One region of the Ensifer sp. GW823-FHT05D09 genome, then DNA from elsewhere that is predicted to be linked to it. Evidence: predicted binding sites of a transcription regulator. Region 1 holds the regulator's gene; each other region holds the start of a gene.
What was found. The regulator PhoB, encoded in region 1, activates phosphate uptake and scavenging genes when phosphate is short. The targets are predictions, from matches to a motif close to TGTCATNNANCTGTCAT.

Region 1 (7,786 bases):
GGCCAGGATGACGTCGAGCACGGCGTTACCGACCGCCATGGCAAGTGGGTTGCCGCCATAGGTCGAACCGTGTGTACCGGCGACCATGCCGGCAGCTGCCTCTTCCGTCGCGAGGCACGCGCCGAGCGGAAAGCCGCCGCCGATGCCTTTGGCGACAGCGACGATATCCGGGTGGATGCCAGCCCATTCATAGGCGAAAAGCTTACCGGTCCGGCCGACGCCGGTCTGGACCTCGTCGAGGATCAACAACAGGCCGTATTCGTCGCAAAGGGCCCGCAGTTCCTGCATGAACTCCTTGGTGACCGGGCGGATGCCGCCCTCGCCCTGGATCGGCTCGATCAGGATCGCCGCCGTCTCGTCGGTGATCGCATCCTTGACCGCTGCGATGTCGCCGAAGGGCACCTGATAGAAGCCTGGGGCCTTGGGACCAAATCCTTCGATGTACTTCTGCTGACCGCCGGCGGCGATGGTGGCGATCGTGCGTCCGTGGAAGGCACCCTCGAAGGTGATAACGTGGAACTTCTCCGGATTGCCCTTGGCATAATGGTAGCGGCGAGCGGTCTTGATCGCGCATTCAAGCGCTTCAGCACCGGAATTGGTGAAGAAGACACGATCAGCGAAAGTCACTGCCGCCAGCCGGCGTGCGAGGCTCTCCTGGCCGGGAACCTCGTAGAGGTTCGACAGATGCCAGACCTTCTCGGCCTGCGCCTTCAGTGCCTCGACCAGATGCGGATGCGCATGGCCAAGCGAGTTGACGGCGACACCGGCGGCGAAGTCGAGATAGCGCGTGCCGTCTTCCGCAATCAGCCAGACACCCTCTCCTCGCTCGAAACGCAACGGCGCACGCATGTAGGTGTCGTAAAGCGGCGTGGTTGCAGTCATGGCGAGCCTCTCCTTCATTGCTATCAGCATCGATCCGCGCCCTGTTAAGCGCGGCAGAAAATTAAAAATGCCGCCTTGCGGCGGCGCAGGCACTATTCCTATTTCGCAGCGCAATGTCAACAAAACCAAGCCTTGCAGTGCCGTCGGACCGGGCTCATCCATGCGACGAAAAAATCACCCGGCAGGGCTTGCAAAAATACAACGCCCACCGAGCAAGTTGGGGAAAACCAAGAAATCGATTCGGCGTGATTCCGCGGACTCTTGCCACGGAGTCCGCCGGTCAGTAGGTTAACGTTCAATTACTAGACGCATGCGGCGGACCTAGTCACCAAAAGTGTTATCGCGTTGCAGCTCCGGAGCCTGTCCGGAGCGTGGTGAGGGATTCTGTCATCGCCAACGCTGAGAACGGAGAGTGCAGAAATGAACTGGACTGACGAGCGGGTGGAAAAACTGAAGAAGCTTTGGTCCGAGGGCCTGAGCGCGAGCCAGATCGCGGCACAGCTTGGCGGCGTCAGCCGCAATGCGGTCATCGGCAAGGTTCACCGGCTGAGCCTGCCCGGCAGGGCCAAGGCTGGCGGCACAGCCGCCGCGACCCGGCCGAAGCAGCGCCCGGCCACCTCGGCGCCGCGCGCTCCGAACTACGCTTCGCGCGTCACCACCCGCACGGTTACCCGCCCGGCTGGCGCCACCGTTCTCAAGGAAGAGGTCGAAGTCGATTTCGTTGCCGAACAGGATTTCAGCGTTCGGACGGATGTGGTCGTGCCGATGTCGCGCCGCCTTGAGCTGACGCAGCTGACGGAGCGCACCTGCAAGTGGCCGATCGGCGACCCGCTGAAGGAAGAGTTCCACTTCTGCGGCAACGACTCTCCGGAAGCTTCGCCCTATTGCACTTTCCATGCGCGGCTTGCCTACCAGCCGTCCGCCGAGCGCCGCCGCGCTCGCTAAGGCTTCGAAGACAACACATAAAAAAGGGGCCGCGCGGCCCCTTTTTTATTGGATGAATGGCTCAGCTCTCGAGCGAGTAGCCGGCACCGCGAACGGTGCGGATGACATCCGGCATGCTCGAAAAATTCAGCGCCTTGCGCAGGCGGCCGACATGCACATCGACGGTACGCTCGTCGACATAGATATCGTGGCCCCAGACGCCGTCGAGAAGCTGCGACCGCGAGAAAACCCGACCCGGAGAGGACATCAGAAATTCGAGCAGGCGGAATTCCGTCGGACCGAGGCGGACCTCGCGCGTGCGGCGATGCACCCGGTGGGTTTCGCGGTCGAGTTCAATATCGCCGCAGCGCAGCAGCGTAGACAGAACTTCGGGCTTGGCACGCCGCAGCATCGCCTTGACGCGGGCCATCAACTCAGGGGTCGAGAACGGCTTGACCACATAGTCGTCGGCACCTGTGGCAAGGCCGCGAACCCGCTCGCTCTCCTCGCCCCGCGCCGTCAACATGATGATCGGCAGGCGCTCGGTCTCCGGGCGCTGGCGAAGGCGTCGGCAAAGCTCGATGCCGGAAACACCCGGCAGCATCCAGTCGAGGATCAAGAGATCCGGCAGGCGCTCCTGCAGACGGATCTCGGCCTCATCCCCACGCAGGATCGTATCGACATCGAAACCCTCGGCTTCGAGGTTATAGCGCAAGAGCACGCTCAGCGCCTCCTCGTCTTCGACAACGGCGATTTTCGGCAACATCAGGTAACGTCTCCTTACCCAGAGCATCCCGTGTTCGATCGAACGCAGTGAGATGCTCGAACATATAGCATCTGGAGCATCCCGGGCGTTTTCAAAGGCACGCTAGAAAACGCAGGGCTACAGACGCAGCAAAGCAGGGCCGCAACCAGGGCTGCGACCGGAGCAGGTTCATAAGCAGGCACTCGAACGTATCCGGGCTTAGTCCTTTACGGCACCCAGCGTCGACGTATTGTCGTCCTTCGGACGTTCGCCTTCCGGCTGGGCGCCCGTCGCCATGTAATAGATCGTCTCGGCGATGTTGGTGGCGTGGTCGCCGATGCGCTCGATGTTCTTGGCGCAGAACAGAAGATGCGTGCAGGGCGTGATGTTGCGCGGATCTTCCATCATGTAGGTGAGCAGCTCGCGGAACAGCGAGGTGTAGATCGCATCGATCTCCTCGTCGCGCTCGCGGATGCTGTTGGCCTTCTCCGGCGAGCGGGAGGCGTAGACGTCGAGGACTTCCTTGAGCTGCACGAGGGCAAGCTCTGCCAGGTGTTCAAGACCGCGTGCCAGCTTGCGCGGGATGCCGGAGCCGGCAACGGCGATGACGCGCTTGGCGTTGTTCTTGCCGAGGTCGCCGACGCGCTCCAGATCGGAGGCGATGCGGATCGACCCCATGATCTCGCGCAGGTCGGCAGCCACCGGCTGACGCTTGGCAATGGTGATGATCGCCTTTTCGCCGATCTGGCGCTCGGCTTCATCCAGGATGGTATCGTCAGAGATCACCTTCTGCGCCAAGGCGAGGTCGGAATTGACCAGCGCGCGGACGGATTCGCCCACCATCTGCTCGGCAATGCCGCCCATCTCGGAGATGCGGCGTGTCAGGTATTTCAGTTCTTCGTCATAGGCGGACATTATGTGCATGGACATAATCTGTGATCCTTGCGGGCGCGTTCAGGAAACGGGGTGAAGGCGAGCTTCGGCGATCAGCCGAAGCGGCCCATGATGTAGTCCTGGGTACGCTGGTCATCCGGATTGGTGAACATCTTGTCGGTATCGTTCTCCTCGACAAGATTGCCGAGGTGGAACATGGCGGTGCGCTGTGAAACGCGCGCTGCCTGCTGCATCGAGTGGGTGACGATGACGATGGTGAAGTTTGTGCGCAGTTCGTGGATCAGCTCCTCGACCTTGGCCGTCGCGATCGGGTCGAGCGCCGAGCACGGTTCGTCCATCAGGATCACTTCCGGGCTGACGGCAACGGCGCGCGCGATGCACAGACGCTGCTGCTGGCCGCCGGAAAGCCCGGTGCCGGGCTCCTGCAGGCGGTCCTTCACCTCGTTCCACAAGCCAGCCTTCTGCAGGCTGGTTTCAACGACATCGTCGAACTCCGACTTGGTGCGGGCAAGCCCGTGGATGCGCGGGCCGTAGGCGACGTTGTCGTAGATCGACTTCGGGAACGGGTTCGGCTTCTGGAACACCATGCCGACGCGGGCGCGCAGTTCGACGACGTCGATCGTCGGATCGTAGATATCGTCTTCATCGAGCGTGATCTTGCCGGTGACGCGGCAGTTCTCGATGGTGTCGTTCATGCGGTTCAGCGTGCGCAGGAAGGTCGACTTGCCGCAGCCCGACGGGCCGATCAGCGCGGTCACCGTGTTCTCGCGGATGTTGAGATTGACGTCGAAAAGCGCGCGCTTCTCGCCGTAATAGACCGACACATCCTTGCCGATCATCTTGTAGGGCACGGTGTTCATTTTCTGATCCAAGGCTTTTTCGACTGCTGCTTCTGACATGATGTTCATAGTAATTACCTCACTACCAACGGCGCTCAAAGCGACGTCGCAACAGAATGGCGCCAAGGTTCATGACGACGAGGAAGATGAGTAGAATGATGATTGCACCGGATGTGCGCTCGACGAAGGCGCGTTCCGCTTCGTTGGCCCACATGTAGATCTGCACTGGCAGGGCCGTTGACGGTTCCATCGGCGAGCCGGGATAGTCGACGACGAAGGCGACCATGCCGATCAACAGCAGCGGCGCGGTTTCGCCAAGCGCGTGGGCAAGGCCGATGATCGTGCCGGTCAGAATGCCAGGCATCGCCAGCGGAAGCACGTGATGGAAGATGGTCTGCATCTTCGACGCACCGAGACCGAGAGCTGCCGAGCGGATCGACGGTGGCACCGCCTTCAACGCCGCGCGGGTGGCGATGATGATCGTCGGCAGCGTCATTAGCGTCAGCACCAGACCGCCGACGACCGCCGCAGACCGCGGCATGCCGGCAAAGTTGATGAAGACTGCCAGACCGAGGAGACCGTAGACGATCGATGGCACGGCAGCGAGATTGTTGATGTTGACCTCGATCAGGTCGGTCAGCCTGTTCTTAGGCGCAAACTCTTCGAGATAGATCGAGGCGGCGACACCGATCGGCAGCGACAGCACCAGCACGATCAGCATCATGTAGAGAGAGCCCAGAGCGGCAACACCCACACCGGCGGCTTCCGGACGGCTGGACGCACCGAAGGTGAAGATGCCGGTGTTGAAGCTCTTCTTCAGGACGCCGGCGCTGGCCAGCTCGTTCATCCAGGTGACCTGCTGGTCCTTGACCTTGCGCTTGCTCTGGTCGACCGCCAGGTCGATCTGCCCCTTGAAGGCGGAGTCGACATTGGCTTCTGCGAGCAACGTCACCGGTATGGTCTTGCCGATGACCGTGGGGTCGGCGACGACGATGTCGCGCAACAGCGTGCGGGAACTCGCCGAGACCATGTCGGTCGCCTGCTTGACCAGCGGACGCTTGCTTGCGTCGATGCCGAGCTGCTTGATCAGCGCATCGCGCACCAGGAGCGGATAGTTGGCGGTCATCAGCACCTTGCCGTCGGTCGTACGCTCACCCTTGGGGTCGATGACCTTTTCGGTGAATTCGATCGGCAGCGTGATCGTCGTCTGCTGGAACGCGGTGTAGCCGTTGGAGAACACGGTCCACAGCAGCAGGGCGAGGAAGAATAGACCGAGGCTTATGGCGCCGATGCCATAGGCACGGAACCGACGCTCGGCGGCGTAGCGGCGCTTGATGCCGATATCGCGCTTTGCGGATGCGGGACGGGTGGAGATCCGGACGGCCGGGGAAGCGATGTCGGTCATTCGTACTGTTCCCGATATTTGCGCACGATGTAGAGCGCATAAATGTTGAGGCCGAGCGTGATGACGAAGAGCGTGATACCGAGCGCAAACGCGACGAGCGTCTGCGGCGAGGTGAACTCAAGGTCGCCCGTCAACTGGTTGACGATCTTGACCGTCACCGTCGTCATCGGCTCGAAGGGATTGATCTGCATGCGGGCGGCGACACCGGCGGCCAGCACCACGATCATCGTTTCGCCGACGGCACGCGAGGCGGTCAACAGCAGAGCGCCGACGATGCCCGGAAGTGCTGCGGGAAGGATGACCTTCTTGACCGTTTCGGAACGGGTGGCACCGAGACCGAGCGATCCGTCACGCAGCGCCCGCGGCACCTGGGTGATGATGTCGTCCGACAGCGAGGAAACGAACGGGATCAGCATGATGCCCATGACGATGCCGGCGGTCAGCACGCTCTGTGCCTGGATGAAGTTCTGATAGTTGCCGGTAACCAGACCGTTCAGCTGGGCGGAAATATCGCGCAGGAACGGGCCGACGGTCACGAGTGCGAAGAAACCGTAGACGATGGTCGGGATGCCCGCCAACACTTCCAGCAGCGGCTTTGCCGTCGAACGTAGGCGCGGGCTTGCATATTCCGCCATGTAGATGGCTGCGAAAAGACCGATCGGCACCGCGAAGAGCATGGCGACGAAGGCGATGTAGAGCGTGCCGGCGAGCAGCGGGATCAGGCCGAACTGGCCGGAGGCGCCGCCACTGCCTGCAGCCGCAAACCGCGGGTCCCAGACGGTGCCGAAGAAGAACTCGAAGGGCGAAACCATGGTGAAGAAGCGGCCCGCTTCCGACAGCATCGAAGCGATGATGCCGACCGTGGTCAGGATGGCGATCGACGAGGCGACGACCAGTGCGCCGAGCATGACGCGCTCGACCTGATTGCGAGCGCGGAAACGGGTGGCGATGTTGCGGATGGCATAAACGCCGCCGGCAATGGCGATCAGCAGCACGACCGCGCTCATCAGCCAGCGATTGGTGACGGTCATCGCGTTGAAATGCTGGGCAGCAGTGATCATGTAGGGCTCACCCTCACCCGCCAGGGCCACGCCCTTGGCAGCAAGCGTGGAGCGAAGATTGGCCGAACCGCTTTCAAGCGCGGAAACTTCTTCGGCCGTCAGCCGCCTCAGTCCACCGGCAACCGACTTGACCTGGCCAAGTGCCAGTTCGACAGTCGCGCCACCCTGCGCCTGCACCGTTTCTGGCAACACCGCCCGGGTGCTGGAGTCGATATAGACAGGTGCAGCGACGAGCCAGGCACCGAGCACCAGGGCTGCCGGGAGGATCGCCCAGATCGCAACGTAACTGCCATGATAGCCGGGCAAGGAATGCAGATTGGAGAGCTTGCCGCCAGCCTGCGCGAAGGAGCGCGCACGGCCCGCAAAATAAGAAATAAAGCCAATTAAAACAATGAGCAAAAGAAGAAATGAAGTACTCATCGGCACGTCTCCGCGGCGTGGCGCTCAAGGCGCTGCCGGCAGTTCGGATGGAGGCATGCCCCGGCGCGAGCAATGTCGCGCCGGGGCTTGTCAGTATCAGAGCATGTTGCCGGCTGCGAAAGCCTTGCGGATCTCTTCGCGCTCGGCATCCGGAGCAGCGACGAGGCCGTATTCGGCAAGCGGGCTTTCCGGGCCGATCATCTGATCGTCGAGGAAGAACTCAACATATTCCTTGAGGCCCGGGATAACGCCGAGGTGCGCCTTCTTGACGTAGAAGTAGAGCGGGCGCGAAACCGGGTATTCGCCGGAAGCGATCGTTTCGGTCGACGGAACGATGCCGTTGACGGTGGCGACCTTCAGCTTGTCGGCGTTGTTTTCATAGAAAGACAGGCCGAAGACGCCGATGCCGTTCTTGTTGGCGGCGATACGCGCCAGCGTTTCGGTGTAATCGCCGTCGATGTCGACAGCCAGGCCGTCCTTGCGGACTGCGACGCACTTGCTGTGCTGCTGCTTTTCATCGGCAACGGCAGCCTTGATGACGTCGAGGGCGCCGGCTTCCTTGCAGCCTGCAGCCAGGATCTTCTCTTCGAAGACTTCGCGCGTGCCGTGCTTTTCG
Region 2 (7,786 bases), on a different contig from region 1:
GTCGACGATGTTGATGCGCACGCCCTTCCACTCGACCGACGTCGCCTTGGCGAGAATGGTGATGCCGCGCTCTTTTTCGATGTCGTTGGAGTCCATGACGCGTTCGGCAACGCGCTGGTTTTCGCGGAACGAGCCCGACTGCTTCAGAAGCTCGTCGACAAGGGTCGTTTTCCCATGGTCGACGTGCGCGATAATCGCGATGTTACGAATGCTCATTTTTCGTCTCGGAAGGTTTAGGGCACGCCCCAATGGGCCACGCCGCTTTTTCAATGGTCGGGCTCATACAGGTTTTTTTGCGATTGCGAAAGGGGGGCGTGCGCAAGAGACCGGCGCCGAAGCCCCGACAGGCCATGGGTTTGCAACCGGAAAGGGTCGCGCCAACCGGCTCTGGAAAGGGATCAGTCAAAGCCAGAACGGTCATGCGACAGCGGCCGGATCGAGCGTCACGCGCCACAGTTCCTGGTCTTGCCGATCCATCAGGCGCACGGTCATCTGCTTCGTCTGGCCATTGATATCGACGATGCCGAAGAACTGCAGGCCGGCCGACGGCGGCAGGTTGCTGTCGGCGCCTCCGCCCGATGCCTTGATGAAGCGGACATCAGGGCCGAACGTCATGTCCAGCTCCTTTGGACCATAGGTTCCGGAATGCAAGGGACCGGAGACGAACTCCCAGAACGGCAGGAAATCCTTGAAGGCCGCCCGCGACGGATCGTAGTGATGCGCAGCGGTGTAATGCACATCCGCCGTCAGCCAGACGAGGTTGTCGATGGCATTGTCCCTGATGAAGCGCAGCAGGTCTGCGAATTCGGTTTCGCGTCCGGTCGGCGGACCATTGTCGCCGTTGGCGATGGCATCGGAGCCGCGCCGGTTGGCATAGTCGTCCCAGACGACGAGGCCGATGGGCATGTCGCAGGCGATCACTTTCCAGACGGCCCGCGAGGCGGCAAGCTCCCGTTTCAGCCAGTCCGCCTGGCGCCAGCCGAACAGGCCGCCATCCCCCTCCCCCTGGTTGGGGCCGCGGTAGGAGCGGAGATCGACGAAGAAGACATCGAGCAGCGGACCGTATGCGATCTTGCGGAAGATGCGGCCGGGCTGGGTCGGGACGTTGCGGATCGGCGTCATCTCGTTGAACGCCCGGCCGGCGCGGGCCGCATAGACGGCCACGTCTTTTTCCTGGTAGCGCGGATCGTCTCTGAGGTCCGTCGACGCCGACCAATTGTTCAAAACCTCGTGGTCGTCCCATTGATAAAAGGTCGGGCAGACGGCGTTGAGGTCACGCACATGGCTGTCGAGAAGATTGTACTTCCACTGGCCACGATATTCTTCGAGCGTTCGCGCCACGTCGCGCTTCTCATGCGTCACCACCCGGTTCTTCCAGATGCCACCGTCGCGCAAGGGTATCTCGTCGGGAATGGGGTTGTCGGCATAGATCGTGTCGCCGGAATGGATGAAGAAATCCGGCTCGTGCAGACGCATCGTCGAATAGGTCTTCATGCCGACGTCGTCGATGCCCCAGCCCTGGCCGGCCGTGTCGCCGGACCAGACGAAGCGGATCGAGCGCTTGCGCAAGGGTGCTGTGCGAAACCGGCCGATCACCGGCTCGGACACCCGGTTGACGTCGTAGAGATCGGTCGCGGTGAAGCGGTAGAAGATGTCCTGGTCGGGCAGGAGATCGTCGAGCGAACACTTCACCGCGCAATCCGTCTGCGGTGTCGCGGTGAGATCGGCGAGACGAACCGGATTGGAAAAGCTTTCGGTCGTCGAGTACTCCAGGCTTACCCGCGACGGCCGGTCGACCCGCGTCCACACCATGCCGGAGCGTGTGTCGACATCCCCCGACTGGACACCATGGATGAATTCCGGCCGGCCGTAACCGCGGGCATAGAACGGTGTCGCAAGACCGGAGGACGCGACAAGGCCGGCGGCACCGGCGGATAAAAGAAAGGAACGACGGGACAGCGTGGTGAGGATTTCGGCCAAACAAGCCTCCGGTTCGAGCCTCGCGAAAGCGAATTTCGCGTGTCGGACCTTTGGCTGCCCGCATGTCAGCGCGTTGACAGAGGCATGAAACAATTTGAACGGTTTCGCGACAATTCGGTGAAAGTCTGCCTTGCAGCGCTTAACGGTAAGCCGCCCCGGCACCTTCACGGCGGCGCCATTTCGACAACCTCTCGTCTTGACGTAACGCCGGCTGGAACACTAAGGGTAGCGCCGACGGTTCCCCGAAGGATGACTCTAACGGGGATTAATAGGGAACACGGTGAGGACGACCCAATAGGGACCGAGACCGTGGCTGCCCCCGCAACTGTAAGCGGAATGCCGGACACCCAAGTGGCGCGACAGCGCGCCATGCCACTGCGATCGCGTCAGACGCGTTGCGGGAAGGCAGGTGGAAGGCGCTTGATCCGCGAGCCAGGAGACCTGCCGTCAAGCAGAAGATCCAACGTCACGGGCGGGGTTGCCCGGAACAGGAGTTGTCCATGATCCGCATACCCGGCGGCTTTGCGCCCTCTTTTCCCGTTCTTCTCGACGTTTGCGATCGTTTGTCTCCCGAAATCCGACCGGCCGGCTGTCGCCGCTTCGGCTGACCCTTCGCAAGCTCACGAGAAGAGAGAATTCCCTTGAAAGCCATTTTCAATGCCGTCGGGCGCTATTGCCCATCCCTTGCCGTTTCCGTGTCCCTGCTTTTGACCGTCGCTCCCACGACCGCTCTTGCGGCCGCGACGAGCTACCCCCTGACCTTAAAGAATTGCGGCCAGGAGGTTACCTTTAAGGCGGCGCCGACGCGCACCGCCTCTATCGGTCAGAGCACCACGGAAATTCTTTATCTTCTCGGCCTCGCGGACAAGGTCGTCGGCACAGCCGTGTGGATCGGCCCTGTTATCGACGGCTACGAGGACGTCAACGCCAAGGTGCCGCGGCTTGCCGATAACGACCCGAGCTTCGAAAGCGTCGTTGCCACCAAGCCGGATCTGGTGACCGCGCAGTTCCAGTGGCATGTCGGGCCGGAGGGCATTGTCGCAACGCCGAAGCAATTCGCCGAACTGTCGATCCCCGTCTATGTCTCGCCGGCCGATTGCGCCGCCAAGGACAATTCCGCCGGTGGCGACGGCGTACGCCACAATGCCTTTTCGATGGACCTGATCTACCAGGAGATCACTGAGCTCGCCGAAATCTTCGATGTGCAGGATCGTGGGCAGGCCCTGGTCGCCAAGCTGAAGGCCCGCGAAGAAGCTGCCCGCAGCAAGATCGCCAATGCCGACGGCAAGCTGTCGGCCGTCTTCTGGTTCTCCAGCGCCGAAATGGACATCGATCCCTATGTCGCCGGCACCAACGGCGCGCCCGGCTACATCATGTCTGCGCTCGGCATCAAGAATGTCGTGTCCACCGAAGAGGAGTGGCCGACCATCGGCTGGGAGACCATCGCCAAGGCCGATCCGAAGATCGTTGTCATCGGCAAAATGGATCGCCGCCGCTTCCCGGCCGACGACTGGGAGCTGAAGATGAAGTTCCTGAAGTCCGACCCGGTCATCAGCCTGATGCCGGCGGTCAAGGCCGACCATATCGTCGTCATGGACGCACAGGCGATGAACCCGACGATCCGCACGATCGAGGGCATCGAGGTGCTGGCCGACGCGGTCGAAAAAGCCGGCCTGGCGAAGTGAGGTCAACACCTCCAGCGATCAACCGCGCGGGCGCCGTTTCGACGGCGCTCGCACTGCTTTTCCTGGCGCTCGCCCTTGGTGCCGCCATCGGCGAGACCGCCATCCCTCTCGACGTCGTGGGAAAAACCGTCGCCAACCGTCTTTGGGGCGCCGGCTACCCGCTCGATGCGATCGACGAGGGCATCGTCTGGAACTATCGCCTCAGCCGCGCTGTCGTGGCCGCCTGCTGCGGCGCGGCACTTTCGCTCTGCGGCGTCGTCCTGCAGGCGCTGCTGCGCAATTCCCTGGCCGATCCCTATATCCTCGGCATCTCCGCCGGCGCATCGACTGGTGCCGTCGCCGTCGCCATTCTCGGCATCGGCGCAGGTATGCTGACGCTGTCGCTCGGCGCCTTCTTCGGCGCGGCGTTCGCCTTCGCGCTCGTATCTCTCCTGGCGCTCCGAGCCGGCCGCGGCACCGGCGCCATCATTCTGGCCGGCGTTGCCGGCTCGCAGCTCTTCAACGCGCTCACCTCCTTCATCGTCACCAAATCAGCCAATGCCGAGCAGGCCCGCGGCATCATGTTCTGGCTGCTCGGCAACCTCTCGGGCGTACGCTGGCCGGATGCGGCGCTGGCGCTGCCGGTGGCCATTGGCGGCCTGCTTGTCTGCCTCTGGCACGCCCGCGCGCTCGACGCCTTCACCTTCGGCGCCGAATCGGCCGCCTCGCTCGGCATCCCGGTCAAGCGGGTCTACATCATCCTGATTTCGGCAACCGCGCTGATGACGGCGGTCATGGTCAGCATCGTCGGCTCCATCGGCTTCGTCGGCCTCGTCATCCCGCATGCCGCGCGCTTCCTTGTCGGCGTGCGCCACGGCCTGCTGTTGCCGGCAGCAGCGCTCACTGGAGCGATCTTCATGATAGCCGCCGACATCTTGTCGAGGGTCATCATTCCCGGCCAGGTGCTGCCGATCGGCGTAATCACGGCCCTCGTCGGCGCGCCGGCCTTCGCCCTCATCCTCAGTCGCGGCAGGGCCGCGTCATGAGCCTCAAGGCCGAAACCGTCTCCTGGTCGGCCGGCGGCCGCGTGATCGTCGATGCCGTCGATCTCGAGGTGATGCCCGGAGAATTCCTCGGGATCATCGGTCCGAACGGATCCGGCAAGACCAGCCTGATCTCGCTGCTCGCCGGCATCCGCCCGCCGAAATCCGGCAGTGTCAGCCTCGAAGGGCGGCCGTTTGCCAAGACGACGCCACGAGACATTGCTCAACGCATCGCGCTGGTCGAACAGCAGGCGGAAACCACCGAACGCATCACCGCCCGCCAGGCGGTCGAGCTTGGCCGCACCCCGCATCTCGGCGCGCTTTCGCCCTGGTCGATCAGCGATACCGATATCGTCGACCGCGCGCTTGCGCATGTGGGCATGAGCGATTTTGCCGGCCGCATGTGGCACACACTCTCCGGCGGCGAACGCCAGCGATTGCACATCGCCCGGGCTCTCGCGCAACAGCCACAGATCCTGCTGCTCGACGAGCCGACCAATCACCTCGACATTCACCACCAGATCGGTCTGCTCGAGCTCGTGCGTGGGCAGCCGCTGACGGTCGTGGCCGCCCTGCACGATCTCAACCACGCCGCCGTCTTCTGCGACCGCATCGCCGTCATGGATCGCGGCCGCATCGTGGCCCTCGGCACCCCGACGGAGATCCTGACGGAAGACCGCATCTTCACGGTCTTCGGGGTCGCCGCGACGGTCGAGCACGACGAGGACGGCTCGTGCTTTGTGCGCTACCGGCGCCCGCGACCAAAACTGCATTTGATATCCGACACGATGAAGAGACATGACAATGCGCGTTAAACTCGCCGCCGTCCTTATTGCCTTCGGGCTTGCTGCCGCTCCGGCCTTCGCCGAAACCATCGAGGTCAGGATGCTCAATCGCGGCGAAAATGGCTCGATGGTGTTCGAGCCCGACTATGTCGAGCTGAAGCCCGGCGACAGCATCAAGTTTCGGGTCGGGCATAAGAGCCACAACGCCGCCTCGATCGAGGGCATGGTCCCTGACGGCTACGCCGGCTTCAAGGGCCAGATCAACGAGGAGATTGAGGTCACCTTCGACACGACGGGCTTCTACGGCATCAAGTGCTCGCCGCATTTCGCCATGGGCATGGTGATGCTGATCAAGGTCGGCGAGGTCGAACTGACCGAAGCCTTCCGCAAGGCCGAAGTCCCCGGCCGCGCGCGCGGCCGTTTCGACGCGATCTTCGCCCGCATGGACCAGGCCAAGGCAGCGCAATGAACCCAGCGGCTGAGGCAACCGGACCCGACCTTCGAAGAAATTTCGACCTCAAGGATGAGATCCGCGACTACTGGTCGAAGCGTTCCGAAACCTTCGACCTCGCCTTCGGCCATCGCATCCCGCCGGGTCCGGAATTTGCCGCCTGGCAGCAACCGGTGCGCGCCTTTCTCGGGGATGAGCCGCTGCGCGTGCTCGAACTCGCCTGCGGCACCGGCGAGGTGACGCGGCTGATCCACGACCTCGGCCACGACGTCACGGCGCTCGATTTCTCCGAGGCGATGCTTGCCGTCGCCCGGAAAAAGCACGCGGGCAAACCACGCCTGCGCTTCCTGCTTGCCGATGCGGAAAACACCATGGAGCCGGACGAGCGCTATGACGCCATCGTCTGCCGCCATCTGGTCTGGACGTTGACCGAGCCGCAGGCGACGCTTGGCGAATGGTTCCGCTTGCTGAAGCCCGGCGGCAAGCTGCTGGTTTTTGACGGCGACTGGGCGAAGCCGACCGCGGTTGGGCGCTTGGCGACCTTTGCGATCCGCCAGATCGATCGGGTGATCGGTCCCGACAATCACTACGACGGTGCGCTCAGCGATCGCCATGCAACGATCATGCAGAACCTGCCCTTCGGCGACGGCCTGACGGTCGAAACCTTGATGCCGATGATGAAATCGGCCGGCTTCCAGACCATCGAGCACGCATCCCATCAGCCGATCGCGGCCGCACAGCGTAAAACCGCAAACCTGCGCAACCGCCTGCGCACCTTCGTCTATCGCCGGTTCATTGTCTGCGCGTACAAGCCCGGCTGAATGGCCGGGTTGCACGGGCAGCACGCCAGCAACCGCATGGCATTTGCCGAAAGCCCTGCTATGAAGATTGCCGTCTTGGCTGACGGCCAATCTTGCGCCGTGGACCGGACGAAAAGAATCAACTCGCCGCCCGGCGACGTCAGATACCGGCAGGTTCCTCATCGTGTCCCAATCGACAACTCCCGTACGCGACCATCTCGAACAAATCCTGGCGAGGCTCGATGCCCGCCGGGATAACGAGAAGACCTATGTCAAACTCTACGCCGAAAGTGCCCGCGCCGAGGCCGATGCCGCCGATCGCCGCCGCCAGATCGGCGCCACCCTTGGCCCGCTCGACGGCAGGATCGTTTCGATTAAGGATCTCTTCGACATCGCCGATGAACCGACGCTCGCCGGCTCGATCATCAAGCGCACGGCAGCCGTGCCGCAACAGGACGCCGTCATCGTCAAGAGATTACGTGCCGCCGGCGCCGTGATCGTCGGCAAGACCCATATGACCGAATTCGCCTTCACCGCGGTCGGCCTCAACCCCCATTATCCGGTGCCCGGCAACGCGACCGATGAAAGCCTGATCCCCGGCGGCTCGTCCTCGGGTGCTGCGGTTGCAGCCGCCGAAGGCACCTGCGACATCGCTATCGGCTCCGACACCGGCGGCTCCGTGCGTATCCCGGCGGCGTTGAACGGGCTTGTCGGCTTCAAGCCGACCGCCAGCCGCGTCTCCCTTGACGGCGCATTCCCGCTTGCCCCCAGCCTCGATTCGATCGGCCCACTGGCTTACAGCGTTGCCGATTGTGCAGCGGCCGATGCCATTATGGCCGGCGAAACGGCGACAACGCTTGTAGCCCGACCGGTGGCCGGCCTGCGCATCGGCGTGCCGCGCGGCCAGCTTCTGGCCGACCTCTCCACCGCGATTGCCGCGGCCTTCGAGGCCAGCCTCGACCGCCTCGCTGCCGCTGGGGCCGACCTTGTCGAATGCAGCATCGACGATCTGATCGACCGCTTGCGGCAAGCAACCGCGATCGGCTCGATCGCTGGCCTCGAG
Region 3 (7,786 bases), 410 kb from region 1:
CTTTATCCGTTTCTGGCGGCACATCCCGAGATCGAACTGACGCTCGATCTCGACGACCGTCGGGTCGACGTCGCCTCGGAGGGCTTTGACGCGATCGTTCGTCACGGGGTCATCGCCGATTCACGGCTGATCGTGTGGAAACTTGCCAACAGCCGGCGCCTGCTGGTCGCCTCGCCCGAATACCTCGGCCGCCACGGCACGCCGGCCTCGCTGGCCGAACTCAACGACCATCGCGGCATCTTCTACACCAACCGCGGCGCCTCCGACTGGCGGTTCGAAGGGCCGGGCGGCTCGACCGTCATCCGCGCCCGAATGGCGCTCCGGATCAACAACGGCGACATGATCCACGATGCCGCCGTTGCCGGGCTCGGCATCGCGCTATTGCCGGCCTTCCTCTGCGGCCCCGCCGTGCGCGATGGCCGTTTGCGCGAGATCGATATCGGGTTTCTCCCCGAACCGGAGTTCATCTACATGGCCCACCCCGAGGGTCGGCGATCCTCGGCGAAACTAAAGGCAATCGCCGAGCACCTGAAAAAGGCTTTTGGCGATCCACCGCACTGGGATCCATAAGCCACCGGGCATTTCAGGCGCAACAGCTCGGCCCCGGCCCCACAGTCTGCGATACCTCGACCAAGTCTTGACCAGGTCTCGACTATCGAGGGTTGGTATGCGCCGAATGTGTCTTGCAACCGAAAATGGGATGCTTATCTCCCCTCCATGCGGCACCTCCTCCTTCTGGATCACCATCATGACGCTCGGCACAACCGCCCAGGCAGCCCCTCTCTCCGCAACCGATAACGAAATCCTGGAAATACTGACCACGCGTATCGACGAGCAGAAACAGTCGGTCGGCATCGTCGTCGGCATTATCGATGCGGCCGGACAACGGGTCGTCGCGCACGGCCGACTGGAGAAGGACCACCCGCGCCCGCTCGATGGCAACACCGTGTTCGAGATCGGCTCGGTGACCAAGGTCTTCACTGCACTCGCGCTTGCCGACATGGCCGAACGCGGCGGTGTCCAGCTCGACACACCGGTTTCGCAGCTGCTGCCGGAAAGCGTTGTCCTCAGGCAGGCAGCCGATGGCAAGCCGATCACGCTTGAACATCTGGCGATGCACATGTCCGGCCTGCCGCGATTGCCGGACAATCTGATGCCGGCCGACGATAACGATCCCTATGCCGACTATGGCGTCGCCAAGCTTTACGCCTTCCTTTCCAGTCACCAGCCGACCCGGCAACCCGGCGGTGAGCACGCGTATTCCAACCTCGGTTATGGCCTGCTTGGCCATGTGCTCGCGTTACAGTCGGGCCAGTCCTACGAGGCGCTCGTCAGGGAGCGCATCGCAATTCCGCTCGGCATGGCCGATACCGCGATCACCGCGCGTCCCGAATGGGAGGGGCGGCGCGCAACAGGGCACGATGCTGGCCTGGAGCCGACAAGCGATTGGGATCTCGGCGCGCTGCCAGGGGCAGGCGCACTGCGCTCGACCACCAACGATCTTCTGACCTTCCTGCAGGCGGCGATGGGCAAGAAGCCCTCATCCCTTGCGCCTGCGTTTGCCACGATGATTGCGACGCGGAAGCCGCTTGGCGACGGCAGCGAAGAGCAGGCACTCGGCTGGGTTATCTCCGGCGCCGGCGAAAGGCAGGTCGTCTGGCACAATGGCGGCACCGGCGGCTACCGATCGTTCGTCGGCTTCCGACCGTCGACCGGCGTCGGCGTCGTGGTCCTGTCGAACACCTCGACGGAAGTCGGCGTCGACGACATCGGCGTGCATCTGCTCGATCGCGAGAGGTCGCTCGCACCCGCCCCGGTTCAGCGGGTCGCCATCGCCGCCGACCCGGCAACCTACGACGCCTATGTCGGCACCTATCGGCTGTCGCCCGGTTTCGATCTGACGGTTTTTCGGGATGGCAACCGGTTGTTTGCGCAGGCAACGGGCCAGGGACCGATCGAAATTTTCGCCGAGGCGGAACATCGCTTCTTTGCAAGGTCGGTCGATGCGCAGATGACCTTCGAGGTCCCAGCGGGCGCGCGCGCCGCAAGCCTGACGCTGCATCAAAATGGCCAGGATAGCCCGGCCGCGCGCGTCGGGGACTGACGCGTCTCGAATTCAGAGGGGGCCGCCCCCGGCAATGTGCCGGAGGCGGATGAACTCACAGGAACAGGGCGACTGCGAAGTAGGTGAGCGCCGAGATAGCCGCAGCGGCCGGCATGGTCACGAACCAGGCGATGACAATGTTGCCGGCAAGGCCCCACCGCACCGCAGACACGCGCTTGGCGGCACCCACGCCGATGATGGCACCGGTGATGGTGTGGGTGGTCGATACCGGAATGCCGAGCCAGGTGGCGGCAAACAGCGTGATGGCACCGCCGGTTTCCGCGCAGAAGCCCTGCATCGGATTGAGCTTGGTGATCTTCGAACCCATCGTGTGCACGATGCGCCAACCGCCGAACAGCGTGCCGAGAGCGATTGCCGCCTGGCAGGTGATTACCACCCAGAACGGCACGTAGAACTCCGAACCGAGATAGCCCTGAGAGAACAGGAGCACGGCGATGATGCCCATGGTCTTCTGCGCGTCGTTGCCGCCATGGCCGAGCGAATAGAGCGAGGCCGAGATGAACTGCATCACCCGGAACTTGCGGTCGACGGCAAACGGCGTCTGGCGCACGAATATCCAGGACACGATGAGGATCAACAGGAGCGCCAGGAAGAAGCCGATCATCGGCGACATGAAGATGGCGCCAACGGTCTTGAGGAGGCCGGTCCAGACGATGGCGTCACCGCCGGTGCGCGCCAGGCCAGCACCGACGAGACCGCCGATCAGCGCATGCGAGGAGCTCGACGGGATGCCGAAGATCCAGGTCGCTATGTTCCAGAAGATCGCGCCCATCAGCGCCGCGAAGATCACCAGCGGCGTAACGATGCTGGGATCGATGATGCCCTTTCCGAGCGTCTCGGCCACGTGCAGGCCGAAAAACAGGAAGGCGATGAAATTGAAGAACGCCGCCCAAAGGACCGCGTATTGCGGCCGCAGCACCCGGGTCGAAACGATCGTCGCGATCGAGTTGGCGGCGTCATGCAGCCCGTTGAGAAAGTCGAAGAACAGCGCAATCGCGATCAGCGCGACAAGCAGCGGCAGGGCGAGCGTCGCGTCCATCAGACGTTCTCGATCACGATGCCGCTGACCTCGTTGGCAACATCCTCGAAGCGGTCGACGACCTTTTCGAGTTCGCCATAGATCTCGCTGCCAATGATGTAGGCCATCGCGTTGTTGGCGCCGTGGCGGCGGAATAGATCCTTCAGGCCCTGATCGTGCAACTCGTCGGACCGGCCTTCGATGCGCGTTATCTCTTCGGCAATTGCAATGAGCCGGCCATGGTTGGTGCCGATGCGATCGAGCAGCGGAATGGCCTCAGCGATCAGATGCGCCGCCTGAACGACGATGGCGCCCATTTCCTGCATGCCCGGATCGAAGGTCTTCTGTTCGAACAGCCGGATCGTCTTGACCGTCTTGTGCATCATGTCGATGGCATCGTCCATCGACTGGATGAGGTCCTTGATGTCGCCGCGATCGAACGGCGTGATGAAGGAGCGGCGGACGGCCAGAAGCACGTCGCGGGTGATGTTGTCAGCCTCGTCCTCGAGCGCGACGATGCGGTCACAATGTTTTTCGAGGTCGCTACCACCGGCCAGAAGCTTTTCGAGCGCTTCGGCGGCACCGACGACGGTGCGCGAATGGTGAGCGAAGAGATCAAAGAAGCGGTCTTCGCGGGGAAGGAGTTTGCGGAACCAAGCCAGCATCACACATATATCCGTTCGTGGATTGTCATGCGGCTGTCATATTGTACGCAGGCCATCAAGAAAAGCGCTGAAACACTGGGATTGCAAGGCTTTCCCCGCCGTTATCGCGCATTTTTCGCTGCAAATGGCCGAGGCTGCCTTTCGCCTTGCCTTGGCGGCCGCTTTCGTCCTACTGCATGATTTCCTATATCGGCATCGATTTAGGTCGAGAATTATGCAGTGCGCTGAAAGTGTTGGAGCGTCCTTGCGCGTCCTTTCCGGCGCGCTGTTACTGGCGCCGAAGTCGAATCCGGACCCGAAATGCCACAGAAGGTCTTTCTCAATCGTCTGAAGCTGAGCGAGTTCCGCAATTACACGGCGCTGTCGCTTTCGCTCGACCAGCGGCATATCGTGCTGACCGGCGAGAACGGCGCCGGCAAAACCAATCTGATGGAAGCGGTGTCGTTTCTATCGCCCGGCCGCGGTCTTCGGCGCGCGGCCTATGCCGATGTCGCCCGCGTCGGCGCCAGCGACGGCTTCTCGGTCTTCGCCGAAGTTGTCGGCATGGAAGGTCCGGTCGAGATCGGCACCGGAACCGCCGGCACCAACGAAGGACAATCGCGACGGCTGCGGCTGAACGGCACGGCGGCGAGCACGGTCGATGAACTGACCGACCATTTGCGCGTGCTTTGGCTGACGCCGGCCATGGACGGCCTCTTCACCGGCCCCTCGGCCGACCGCCGCCGCTTCCTTGACCGGCTGGTGCTTTCGCTCGATCCCGAACATGGCAGGCGCGCCAGCGAATTCGACCGCGCCATGCGCAGCCGCAATCGGCTCCTCAGCGAATTTCGTCCTGATCCGGCCTGGCTCACTGCCATCGAAAAGGAAATGGCCGGGCTCGGCGTGTCGATGGCGCTGGCCCGACAGGAAATGCTGGGCCTGCTGACGGCGCTGGTTGAAAGAAATACCGGCGACAGCGTCTTTCCGTCCGCGCGTCTGGCGCTCTCTGGCTTCTTCGACAATGAGAGCCACAGGCCGGCCTTCGACCTTGAAGAGCAATATCTGACCATGCTGCGCGAGGGCCGGCCGCGCGATGCGGCCGCCGGCCGGACGCTGGACGGACCCCACCGCAGCGACCTGTTGATCCGTCACCGCGAAAAGGACATGGAGGCCGAGCGCTGCTCGACCGGCGAGCAGAAGGCGCTGCTCGTCGGCCTGGTGCTCGCCCATGCACGCCTTGTCGGCGACATGACCGGCCACGCCCCGATCCTGCTGCTCGACGAGATCGCCGCGCATCTCGACATGGGCCGCCGCGCCGCCCTTTTCGATCTCGTCGACGGGCTTGGCGGCCAGGCCTTCATGACCGGAACGGACCGTGCGATGTTCGATGCGCTCGGCGAGCGCGGCCGGTTCCTGACCGTGGAACATGGGAGCGTTTCGGGATGATGGAGCCGATGATGGAAAGTGTGCGCTCATGACCAACACCAGCCTCGACCCATCGGAAATCGCGCGCTATGCGCGCCACATCATCCTGCCGGAACTCGGCGGTGCAGGGCAGCAGAAGCTGAAAGCCGCGCGCGTTCTCGTCATCGGTGCCGGCGGCCTCGGCGCTCCCGTGCTGAAATATCTGGCTGCCGCCGGCGTCGGCACACTCGGCATCGTCGACGACGACGTGGTGTCCTTGTCGAACCTGCAACGGCAGGTGATCCACCGCACCGCCGACATCGGCCTGCCAAAAGTCGACAGCGCCGCTACGGCAATCGGCGCACTCAATCCGCATGTGGCGGTCGAGCCGCATCCCTTTCGCCTTGCCCCCGACAACGCCGAGGCACTGTTTGTCCAATACGACCTGGTGATCGACGGCTCGGACAATTTCGACACGCGCTATCTCGCCGCCGATACGGCGGCAAGCACCGGCATTCCGCTCGTCACCGGCGCGGTCGGTCGCTTCGACGGGTCGCTGACGGTGCTGATGCCCTATCGCACCGGCAAGGATGGCGCGCCCAACCCGTCCTACCGCGACCTCTTTCCTGAGCCGCCTCCGCCAGGCGTGGTACCGTCTTGCGCCGAGGCCGGCATCATCGGCGCGTTGACCGGCGTCATCGGAACATTGCAGGCTATGGAAGCCATCAAGGTGATCGCCGGCATCGGCGAGCCGCTCGTCGGCCGACTGTTGATGTATGATGCGCTCTCGGCGCAGTTCAGCACCATCCGTTATCGCAGGCGCGGGACCGACAAGGCGGACTGATGCAGATCATCGAAATCGACGCGACCTTCGATCGCTACTGGGAATTACTGGATCTGATCCTGAAAGCTTTTGCCTACATGGATGGGCGGATCGACCCGCCGTCGTCAGCCCATGCGCTGACGGTCGCAGGTTTGAAGCAGAAAGCTTCGGCAGAAATCGGATTGATCGCCCTCGATGGACCGGAACTGGCGGGCTGCATCTTCTGCAAGCCGGAGACCGATTGCCTCTACGTCGGCAAGCTTGCAGTCGCTGAGGGTTATCGGGGTCAGGGCGTTGGCCGGCTGTTGCTGGCAAAGGCCGAAGACACGGCACGCAGTCGCAACCTATCCGCCCTGAGACTGCAGACGCGGATCGAACTCACCGAAAACCACCGGACGTTTGCGGCCTGGGGCTTTGTCGAAACCGGCAGGACAGCGCATCCGGGCTTTGCCCGCCCCACCACCATCGAAATGCGCAAGACACTCTGATCAGTCGCGACCGGGCAGCACCCGGTCCGGCGGCCGATGACCGTCGAAGAAGGTGCGGATGTTGATCACCACCTTGTCGCCCATGTCGATACGGCCCTCGAGCGTCGCCGAACTCATATGCGGCAAAAGCACGACCTTGCCTTCGCCAGCAAGCTTGATGAGCTTGGGATTGACCGCAGGCTCGTTCTCGAAAACGTCGAGCCCGGCCCCGGCGATCTTGCCTTCGCGCAGGCACTTGATCAGCGCCGTCTCGTCGATGATGCCGCCGCGGGCGGTGTTGACGATGTAGCTTTCCGGGCGCATCAGCGCCAGGCGGCGGGCAGAAAGAAGATGATAGGTCGCCGGCGTCGAGGGGCAATTGACCGAGACGATGTCGACGCGGGCAAGCATCTGATCGAGGCTGTCCCAATAGGTCGCCTCCAGCATCTCCTCGGTCTCGGCTTTGACCCGGTGACGGTTGTGATAGTGGATCGACAGACCGAAGGCCTTGGCACGACGGGCGACGGCGGTGCCGATGCGGCCCATTCCGACGATACCGATGCGTTTGCCGGCAATGCGGCGGCCAAGCATCCAGGTCGGCGACCAGCCGGCCCACTCGCCCTTGCGATCGGTCAGGATCTGCGCACCTTCCGCAAGCCGGCGCGGCACCGCCAGGATCAGTGCCATCGCCATGTCGGCGGTATCCTCGGTCAGGACGTTCGGCGTGTTGGTGACCGTGATGCCCTTTCGCGCGGCGGCATCGACGTCGATGTTGTCGACGCCGTTGGAGAAGCTCGCGATCAGCTTCAATTGGGGGCCTGCCTGCTCGATCAGGGCCGCGTCGATCCGGTCGGTCACGGTCGGCACGAGCACGTCGGCGCGCTTCACCGCCGCCACAAGCTCCGGCTGACTGCGGGGCGTATCGTCGATGTTGAGCTCGGCGTCGAACAGCTCGCGCATGCGGGTTTCGACGATGTCCGGCAGTTTCCGGGTGATGTAGACCTTGGGCTTCTTCTTGCTTGTCATTGCTGCGATGGGCCTCGTTGACGGGTCCTTAACCAAGTTGGGCGATACTTTCTCCCTGTAGCCGCAATTTCTACCAGACCCGGTCGGGAAGACAAACAAAACTCGCTGCGTCGTCCCCGCGATTTACGCCCCGGCCAAGCGCCCTGGGTGAACTGCGCCTGCAAGTTGCCACGGAAAATGAGCTTCGTCATGCGTCACGTCATTTCCAAACTCTCGTTCGCGTTGATCGCCGCCTTCGTCGGCGCGGTCATTACGACTTCGGGCGCCCATGCCCAGGCC

Region 2: the regulator PhoB is predicted to act here: its motif matches at 2,087-2,103, upstream of AC1Q80_RS18505 (alkaline phosphatase D family protein).
Region 3: the regulator PhoB is predicted to act here: its motif matches at 3,832-3,848, upstream of AC1Q80_RS00255 (DUF47 domain-containing protein).

Annotation. Positions count from the first base shown of each region.
Region 1 is NZ_JBXAIA010000001.1:455,368-463,153, reverse strand. It holds gene AC1Q80_RS02280 (aspartate aminotransferase family protein) at 1-882, opposite strand, end outside; gene AC1Q80_RS02275 (GcrA family cell cycle regulator) at 1,303-1,827, shown strand; gene phoB (phosphate regulon transcriptional regulator PhoB) at 1,889-2,572, opposite strand; gene phoU (phosphate signaling complex protein PhoU) at 2,771-3,484, opposite strand; gene pstB (phosphate ABC transporter ATP-binding protein PstB) at 3,538-4,353, opposite strand; gene pstA (phosphate ABC transporter permease PstA) at 4,367-5,689, opposite strand; gene pstC (phosphate ABC transporter permease subunit PstC) at 5,686-7,170, opposite strand; gene AC1Q80_RS02245 (substrate-binding domain-containing protein) at 7,267-7,786, opposite strand, start outside.
Region 2 is NZ_JBXAIA010000006.1:160,375-168,160, forward strand. It holds gene typA (translational GTPase TypA) at 1-216, opposite strand, end outside; gene AC1Q80_RS18505 (alkaline phosphatase D family protein) at 418-1,980, opposite strand; cobalamin riboswitch at 2,199-2,443, shown strand; gene AC1Q80_RS18510 (ABC transporter substrate-binding protein) at 2,676-3,665, shown strand; gene AC1Q80_RS18515 (FecCD family ABC transporter permease) at 3,662-4,690, shown strand; gene AC1Q80_RS18520 (ABC transporter ATP-binding protein) at 4,687-5,502, shown strand; gene AC1Q80_RS18525 (pseudoazurin) at 5,492-5,941, shown strand; gene AC1Q80_RS18530 (class I SAM-dependent methyltransferase) at 5,938-6,744, shown strand; gene AC1Q80_RS18535 (amidase) at 6,908-7,786, shown strand, end outside.
Region 3 is NZ_JBXAIA010000001.1:45,875-53,660, reverse strand. It holds gene AC1Q80_RS00270 (LysR family transcriptional regulator) at 1-570, shown strand, start outside; gene AC1Q80_RS00265 (serine hydrolase) at 749-2,104, shown strand; gene AC1Q80_RS00260 (inorganic phosphate transporter) at 2,160-3,164, opposite strand; gene AC1Q80_RS00255 (DUF47 domain-containing protein) at 3,164-3,808, opposite strand; gene recF (DNA replication/repair protein RecF) at 4,109-5,233, shown strand; gene AC1Q80_RS00245 (molybdopterin-synthase adenylyltransferase MoeB) at 5,262-6,035, shown strand; gene AC1Q80_RS00240 (GNAT family N-acetyltransferase) at 6,035-6,502, shown strand; gene AC1Q80_RS00235 (2-hydroxyacid dehydrogenase) at 6,503-7,507, opposite strand; gene AC1Q80_RS00230 (SH3 domain-containing protein) at 7,685-7,786, shown strand, end outside.